Linked DNA regions of Teredinibacter purpureus. The protein of the gene in region 2 binds, or shares a complex with, the protein of the main gene of each other region. Links are inferred from orthologs where the notes say so. Each region holds a gene or a part of one and is shown on either strand. Other genes may lie near its edges.

What was found. The genes of interacting proteins can lie anywhere in the genome.
Region 1: the proteins of pnp (region 2) and rne are in contact, whole or in part, in a cryo-EM structure (PDB 9QH0), measured with the Escherichia coli proteins. The link is inferred for Teredinibacter purpureus from one-to-one orthologs.

The regions. Positions count from the first base shown.
Region 1 is NZ_CP060092.1:3,674,007-3,678,328, reverse strand. Bases 837-4,322 are described here. They hold rne (ribonuclease E), read right to left. Parts: upstream 4,013-4,322; coding sequence 1,037-4,012; downstream 837-1,036. In the rest of the region: sodium:proton antiporter NhaD, read right to left, coding at 1-702. UniProt on the Escherichia coli protein: Endoribonuclease that plays a central role in RNA processing and decay. Required for the maturation of 5S and 16S rRNAs and the majority of tRNAs. Also involved in the degradation of most mRNAs.
Region 2 is NZ_CP060092.1:1,996,064-2,000,670, reverse strand. Bases 703-3,636 are described here. They hold pnp (polyribonucleotide nucleotidyltransferase), read right to left. Parts: upstream 3,262-3,636; coding sequence 1,144-3,261; downstream 703-1,143. Other genes in these bases: rpsO (30S ribosomal protein S15), read right to left, coding at 3,494-3,636; H5647_RS08485 (MipA/OmpV family protein), read right to left, coding at 703-1,066. Also shown: H5647_RS08490 (YceH family protein), read right to left, coding at 1-253; more of H5647_RS08485, read right to left, coding at 263-702; more of rpsO, read right to left, coding at 3,637-3,763; tRNA pseudouridine(55) synthase TruB, read right to left, coding at 3,931-4,607. UniProt on the Escherichia coli protein: Involved in mRNA degradation. Catalyzes the phosphorolysis of single-stranded polyribonucleotides processively in the 3'- to 5'-direction. Also involved, along with RNase II, in tRNA processing.

The DNA of each region.
Region 1 (4,322 bases), 1.7 Mb from region 2 along the record:
TGCGGTGATGGTACCGAAAAAGAGTACGGCTATAGCAATATCGAGTTTGCGTATAGGTTGTATTTTTGTGTCTGCTTCCACGGCTTTATTTGGATGGAGGAGAAACATTACCATCAAAGCAAATACCCCGCACAAGCTGGGAACAATTAAAGTTAATAGTTCGGAAATACTCACGTGACCGTTGCTGAATATCATAAGTGTGGTGACATCGCCGGTTATTAGGATAACGCCACCAGAATTAACGGCGTATACCGAGAGCACGCAAAGCCGCACTTTTTCTCTAGTGGTAAGTTTAAAGCTTTGTACAACGGCTATAGATACGAGTGTGGCGGTAATGTTGTCGCACAGCATGGATAACACTAACGAGAACACCGTTATAAAAATTGTAAGGCTGCGTAGCGATGTGGAATTGGGTAGAACCCGAAGTACTAGCCCGCTAATGAGGCCGCGCGCATTTAGGTAGGCTACAAATGTCATGGTGGACATTAGAAATAGCCATAGCGTGGCGATGTCGAGCAGGTTTTCGTTGAGTGCGTGATTAATTGCGATTAAATCGCCGGTGTTGTTTGCGTGTATAAATAGGCACATCCAGCTAACACAGCCGAGGAGTAGGGTGCTCTTGGCTTTGTTTAGGTGAATAACCTCTTCTAAGGCTATGGCCAGCATCGCGGTTGCCGCGAGAAACAGAATCAGTACAGTCATTACATCGAGTTTTGGAGGGGTTGCTGAGGCGGCGTATTAATCCAGTTTAAGGTGGGATTAGCAAGTGCTTTTTACCTTGTTTTATGAGTGTCTGGCACTTTTCAGACCATTGTTTGATTTACATGCTAGCGTAGTTTAGAGGATTTTCGTGGCAGGTTAGAGAGGAGTACATAAGAATACGCTGTTCTGTTTTATGCCGTTAATGGTTCCCATTTTATTGTGGAGAATTTTGTAGTTTTAATAAAAAAAGGCCAACCTTTTTAGGGGTTGGCCTTTTTGTTTGTAGAGCCTAGGGTGAACGCCGAGGTGTCTACTGACTAGGTTTGGCTAATGTCTACTCGGACTCTAGCGTGTTTCTACTCTGACGTGGGTCGTTAGTAGGGCGAGCCAAATCACGCGGTTTGCTTTGAACCTTGGCTGGAGCGGAGGTATCGAGTGGACGACCCATTTGTGCAGATGCACTTACATTGGTCACTAAGGTATTTTGTACGGGTTTAGGCGCATAACGCGGGTCGTTAGAGGACCTTGAGAACGACCGTGGCTGCGAAGGTGCCGGTGTATCGGCTTTCGCGGGTGAGGCCTTCGGTGGTTCCTCTGCAGATTGCGTTTCTTCCTTAGCTTGCGGCACGCTTTCTTCTGGAGCGGCTTCTACGCCAACGGTTTCTTCTATGGCTGCCTTTGGCTCTTCGGCTGCAAGCTGAGGTTTTTCGTGTTCAGCGTTTTCTTCTACGGGCGAACTTTCGATCTTGGTCTCAGGTTCGACGGCAATGACAGCTGGAGCTGGAGGTACCACTGCAGAAGTGTCTTGAGCTTCTGCAGTGGGAGTCTCTTCACGAGCCTGTTCGCTTTGCGCTTGTGCTGTGTTGTCTTTGGCCGTGCTGTTTTCTTGCGTAACAGCTGCTACTACGGGTGTCGCTGGTGCTTCTGCTTTTTCCGTTACTGTGGTATCGGGGGTTAATTGTTCGGCAGGTGCACTATTGGATTGGTCTGTACCTTCCTGTGTTTGCGCTTGAGTTGTGTTGTTTTCATCACGGCGGTTGCGGTTGCGGTTTCGATTACGGCTGCGACGAGGGCGGGTATTACCTTCGCTGTTGGCCGAGCGCTCTTCTGTGGATGCTGTTTCGGTAGCTGCAGGCGTGCTTACAGCCTCTAGCTCGTCTATTTCCGGTGGTTGCGTTAAACCTGCTTCTACTTCAGGTAATGGCCCGCGCTGGCGTTGCTGAGGGCGACCGCGACGGTTGGAAGGTCGCTTGTTGGGGCGGTCAGCACCATTGGTTTTATCGTCATCCGCTTTTGCTTGTGGTTTTGTTTCTTGTGTAGCGGGCTTGTTGATATCTTCATCGCTGCGAGTGTTGCGGCGATTGCGATTTTGTTGATCGCGTCGTGCGCCGTCGCGCTGATTGCGGTTGGCGTCGCGATTTTCGTTGTCGCGTTTATTGTCTCTATCACCACGATTATCTCGGTCGCCACGGCTGTCTCTATCACCACGATTATCTCGGTCGCCACGGCTGTCTCTATCGCCACGAGTGTTTCGACGATTGCGGTTGCGATTAGCGTTTCCACGTTTCTGGTGGGTGCGAGGTTTGCCTTTGTTTGTTTCAGTGCTTGGCTTTGGTTCGCTGGCAAAGAGCTCTTTTAAGGTTTTAAGTATCTTGCTAATGAGCCCTGGTTCTGCTGGTTTTGCTTTCTGGGCAGGTGTTGGTGCCGGTTGAGTAGGTACCGCGAGCTGAACGGCAGGCTTTGGCATGCTCACAGGGATGGCTTTGGATTCGACAGGTTCGGCATTTTCTTCGTTGCCGAGATCTACCTGATAGCTGATGCTGTCAGTGGTGGTGTCATCATCGCGTAAGCGCTGTACGTCGTAATGCGGTGTTACCATTTCGGTGTTAGGCAAAATGGTGACGCGCGTTTCGTGTCGTTGTTCAATGTCCGAGATCGTTGTACGTTTTTCGTTGAGTAGGTAGGTGGCAACACTTACCGGTACGATCGCACGAATAACGGCGCTGCGTTCTTTCTGGGCCTCTTCTTCTACTAAGCGTAGTATGGAGAGAGCGATGTTTTTGGTGCCACGGATGGTACCTTGCCCACTACAACGAGGGCATACTTTTGACGTTGTTTCACCGAGTGAAGGGCGTAAACGCTGTCGAGACATCTCGAGTAAGCCAAAACGGGAAATTCTGCCTACTTGTACGCGGGCTCGGTCCATATTCAAGGCTTCACGCATACGGGTTTCTACTGCGCGCTGGTTGCGAACAGGCTGCATATCGATAAAATCGATAACGACGAGGCCACCCATATCTCGCAAACGTAATTGGCGAGCAATTTCATCGGCGGCTTCTAGGTTTGTTTGCACGGCGGTTTCTTCAATATCGCCACCCTTGGTTGCCCGAGAGGAGTTGATGTCGATACTAATTAAAGCTTCTGTAACATCAATAACAATTGAGCCGCCAGAAGGAAGTTTAACTTCACGTTCAAACGCTGTTTCAATTTGGCCTTCTATCTGAAAACGATTAAAAAGCGGTACAGGCTCTTCATACATCTTTACCTTGCTACGGTAATTCGGCATTACTTGCTGTACAAACGTGGTTGCTAGATCAAAGGCTTCTTTGTTGTCGACGATTACTTCGCCGATATCTGGGCGCAGATAATCACGAATAGCGCGAATAATGACGTTGCTTTCTTGAAATAGAAATTCTGGTGCTTTGGATTCGTCAGCGGCTTTTTTAATGTTGCCCCAAAGCTGTGTGAGGTAGCCCATATCCCATTGCAGTTCTTCAGCAGAGCGACCAACACCGGCAGTACGCACGATGATGCCCATGCCTTCTGGGATGTCGATTTGGCTGAGCGCGTCTTTGAGCTCGGAGCGATCATCGCCATCAATACGGCGAGAAATACCGCCAGCGCGCGGGTTGTTTGGCATAAGAACCAAGTATCGGCCCGCTATGCTTATGAAGGTGGTGAGTGCTGCACCTTTATTGCCGCGCTCTTCTTTATCGACCTGAACGATAACTTCCATGCCTTCTTTAAGCACATCTTTAATGCGGATGCGGCCTTCGATATCGCGTGGCTGTTTCGTAAAGTATTCGCGGGATATCTCTTTTAAAGGAAGAAATCCGTTACGGCCGCCGTCGTATTCAACAAAAGCCGCTTCTAAAGATGGTTCGATTCGAGTGATTTTGCCTTTGTAAATATTGGCTTTTTTCTGTTCTCTATGTCGATTTTCGATATCCAGATCGTATAACCATTGGCCATCCACTAACGCTACGCGCAGCTCTTCAGGCTGAGTAGCATTGATTAGCATTCTTTTCATGTAATTGTGTCTCGATGTTACGCTGCAATTATCGGAGGCACTGCGGAGGGAGACAAAAGGATACAGCTGGGGCGCTTAACCGGATGAAAGAATATACAGAATTGCTCTACAGCCCTTAAATAGGGGGCGGCAGCCTAATTTCGTTCAGCAAATATCTAGAAAGCGAATGGAGTACTCGCTTCTAAAATACGCCGGAGACGTTAGGTTATCTGTAACTGCAATAGAATAGAGCCCAGAGCATTGGCGCGCTTGGCGCTGCTGCGGTTTATGTAGGGCTAAAGTGAGATCCATTTATTGCTCAATGTCATCC
Region 2 (4,607 bases):
TATTGCAAAATCGATGCTGATATTTCGGAACTCGTCCACCCAAGCGCATTTCACTTACGAGACTTTTCTTTATCAGCTCGTCAATAATCGATTGCGTTTGGGTATCGGAATATTCAACCACAGGCTCTCGATTTGTTTTTTGATTACAGCCCGTTGTTAAAGCATTGAGCGACAACGGGTATTGATCGGGTGTTGTAACCGCTTTTTCTATTAATACACCTAGCACACGAACTTCTGACTCACTGAATTTCATCACAACACCTTAGTCGCTTGACCAAAAGAACCAACCTACTGCTAACGTTGTTGAAAAATAATGCGGTGTTACGGCTAACGGACTATCGTCGAACACAGCTGCACTGAGATTATCATAGCGAAGGTTCCAGCCATACCACAATTGGCCCCTACGTTTCTTTAAACTAAATTTGAAATAGCTACCACTGTAACCGGCTGCCGCATCATAGGCCGTGCGCTCTGCCGTAACCATGGCGGGTGCAACACTATAATAATAGTCGTGGTAGTCGTCCGAGCCCCAGAGAAGACCCAGATCTACCTTACTGTTCCAGCCACGCCATAGTGCGGGCTTACGGTAGGTTATTTTGGGGTTTGCATTGAAACCTATAGGCTCAATATTCTTATCCGTGAGATCAACCGCAAATACGGCCCTTAAGGGTAGTCGCAGCGACCACCCGTGATCGAAATCCTCACCGGTGAGATTAAAATTTAACGACGGGCCAAACTCAACGGCCGAATCAAGTGATTCCATGCCCGCACGCACAGTATTTTCGTCACTTCCACCATTTAGCGCCGCTTCAGCACTAAAATTCAATTCCCAACCCTCACCTTCTAAAAAGAGACCTCGAATACCGTCTTTATCAGCCTGAAAGCGATCACCACGATAAATAAGAATAGGGAAGGGAAGGGCCTGAGTCTGGCTCTCATCCGCGCCCCTATAATCGCGCAAGTGCTGTGCCGCAAAACCAATACCCAATTCAACCTTCGGCAAATCCTCTGCTTGCACCGCAGGCAGCAGGAGACATAAAAAAAACGCACAAAACAATCGAGACACTACGCTGTAAACCTTTTTAAATGAACAGAAAAAAGCCCGCAGTTGCGGGCTTGTTTTAGCAGATGAAGCTTAACGTATTAAGCGTCGTCAGATCCAGTTTCTACTTCAGGCTTAGGCAACAACTCTTTGATAGAAAGCTTAATACGACCGCGCTGATCAATATCCAAACATTTAACATCTACGTCTTGACCTTCACTCAGATAATCTGTCACATTCTGCACTCGCTCATGAGCGATTTGAGAAATGTGGACCAAACCATCTTTGCCTGGCAAGAAGTTCACGAACGCGCCGAAATCAACAATACGTACAACTTTACCTTGATAAGTAGCACCGATTTCTGCTTCTGCTGTAATCTCTTCGATGCGAGTGATCGCGCCCGCAAGACTATCGCCGTCATCACCGTAAATCTTCACCGTGCCATCATCATCAATATCGATAGTTGCGCCGGTCTCTTCGGTAATTGAGCGTATGGTAGCGCCACCTTTACCGATGATATCGCGAATTTTATCGGGATCAATTTTCATCGTGTGGTATTGAGGTGCGTTGTCCGACAACTTCGAACGTGGCGTTGCAATCACAGCATTCATTTCAGCAAGAATATGTAAACGCGCGTGCATAGCTTGCTCTAACGCTGTCTCCATAATTTCTTCGGTAATGCCTTCAATTTTGATATCCATCTGTAACGCAGTAATACCATCGGTAGTACCAGCTACTTTAAAGTCCATATCGCCAAGGTGATCTTCATCGCCCAAGATATCGGTTAATACGGCATAACCGTTTTCTTCTTTAACCAAACCCATAGCGATACCGGCAACAGGCGCCTTCAACGGTACACCCGCGTCCATCAATGCCAAACTCGTACCACACACGGAAGCCATTGAGCTTGAACCATTTGATTCTGTAATCTCACTAACCACACGCATCGTGTACGGGAAATCATCCGACGAAGGTAACATCGCAGCAACACCACGGCGAGCCAATCGGCCATGACCAACTTCCCGACGCCCGGTGCCGCCCATACGGCCACATTCACCTACTGAGTAAGGAGGGAAGTTGTAATGCAGCATAAAGTTATCTTTACGCTCACCTTCAAGGGCATCAATGATTTGTGCATCTCGCGCGGAACCTAAGGTAGCAACTACCAAAGCTTGGGTTTCACCCCGCGTAAATAATGCAGAACCGTGTACTTTAGGTAATACGCCAACTTCTACCTGAAGGCCGCGAACAGTTTTACTGTCACGACCATCAATGCGAGGCTCTCCAGCCACAACACGGCTACGTACAATCTGCTTTTCAATCTTTGCAAATAGCTTTTGTACGTCATCAGCTTTAACGTCAGAATCTGCGGTTACAAGCTCAGCAATCGCTTGTGTACGCAGTTCACTTAAACGGTTGTAACGTTTTTGTTTATCAATAATGCGGTAAGCAACGCCGATAGAATCCTCGAAGCCACGCAATACAGCAGCTTGAAGCTCTTCATTGACAGCCGGTGCTGACCATTCCCAACGTTCTTTACCGGCATCACGTACCAGCTCATCAACCGCATGAACAACCGCTTGCAACTCTTGATGGGCATACAGTACGGCACCCAACATAATATCTTCTGGCAACTCATTGGCTTCAGATTCAACCATGAGTACCGCGTCACGAGTACCCGCAACAACCATGTCCAACTCAGAATCCGCTAATGCCGCGTACTCTGGGTTAAGAATATAGCCTTCGCTCTGGGTGTATCCCACGCGAGCAGCGCCTATAGGGCCGTTAAAGGGTATACCTGATATCGCCAATGCTGCAGACGTACCGATCATAGCGGCAATATCTGGGTCAACGGCTTTCTCGGCCGCAATAACAGTACAAACAACCTGTACTTCACACATATACCCGTTCGGGAATAAAGGACGAATAGGTCGATCGATTAACCGAGAAGTCAGTGTTTCTTTCTCAGATGGACGACCTTCTCGCTTAAAGAACCCGCCAGGAATTTTGCCCGCAGAATAGGCTTTTTCTTGATAATGAACAGAGAGCGGGAAGAAGTCTTGACCTGCTTTCGCTTCTCTTGCACCAACAACTGTACACAAAACACGGGTTTCACCCATGCTCACCATAACAGCACCTGTCGCTTGACGAGCAATGCGGCCCGTTTCGAGAGTGACAGTATCTTTACCATATTGGAATTTTTTAATTACCGGATTCATTACTTATCCTTAATGTTTGAAGCGCCCCATTGCGCTTTATTTTTCAATTACCTTCAAATTCAAAACCGTTCGCTATCCGAAGGTTTCGCATTCATCCATCACCCCGTAACAACGTAGAATTCAGACCACGGGAAAATAAATAAATTCTTTTTCGTAGCAGAGTAAGACAAAGAAACCAAAGAGCAGAAAGTAAAAGTGCCCGCACAAGGCGGGCACTTAGGTACATCACCGCTTAACGGCGTAGACCCAACTTCTGGATCAAACTTGCATAACGACTAACATTCTTACCTTTCAGGTAATCCAACAACTTACGACGCTGGTTAACCATACGGATTAAACCACGACGTGAGTGGTGGTCTTGCTTGTGGTCAGCAAAGTGACCCTGCAATTTATTAATATTAGCGGTTAGCAATGCAACCTGAACTTCTGGAGAACCAGTATCGGTCTCAGAGGTTTGATGTTCTTTTACGATTGCGTCTTTTTCTAGAGCACTTAGTGCCATGAGAAACTCCTCATTTTTTTATCAATATGCCGAATCTGTATTCGCCGTTTTCACGAGTAATACAGCGTAGTTCCGGCCTGCCCCGTGCATATTTACAGGTAGGTCGGTTTGCCGTTTAAAGCAACTCTTTTGTCACCTTCCCTCTCATTGAGGAATAGGCCCCAACCCTAGGGCTGAGCCACCAAGCGGCTTGGTGCCACTCGGCTATCATCTGTAATTTCGCCAACGCCTAAAAATTCACCAGTTGACTGGAAGACGCGCACTTTATCACCTTCGTCTCCCAACTGGTAGACTTCGTTATTGATAACCGCTTGACCTCGCAAAAAATAGAAGCCACTGTGCTCATCAAGCGTCAAGGCGGGCATTTCGGCCACTGGCGCGTCTGTTGGAAGCAGGTGATGATCCAGCGTTTCGGCGCGGTCATCGCCACGCTCAGCTTCAATATCATCAAGGTTTAACACCTGAGCTTCCATAAACGGACCAGCCTGAATACGTCGTAACGATTGAACATGGGCACCGACGCCCAGATCCCGCCCGATATCTTCCGCTAAACTTCGAATATAAGTACCTTTACTGCATTCCACGCGCACATCCGCCTCGGCGTATTGGCCTGGGCGAAAATCAAGAAGCTCGAAATTATAAATAGTGACGGGGCGAGCTTCGCGCTCAACCTCTATACCTTCGCGTGCCAATTTATATAAAGGCTGGCCATTGCGCTTCAGAGCAGAATACATAGGTGGGATTTGTTTGATATCGCCACGATAGTGAGCGATTGCTTTCTCAACGGCTTTAGCTGTTAACTTGCTTGCATCAACCTCGGCTATCACTTGGCCGTCTGCATCGG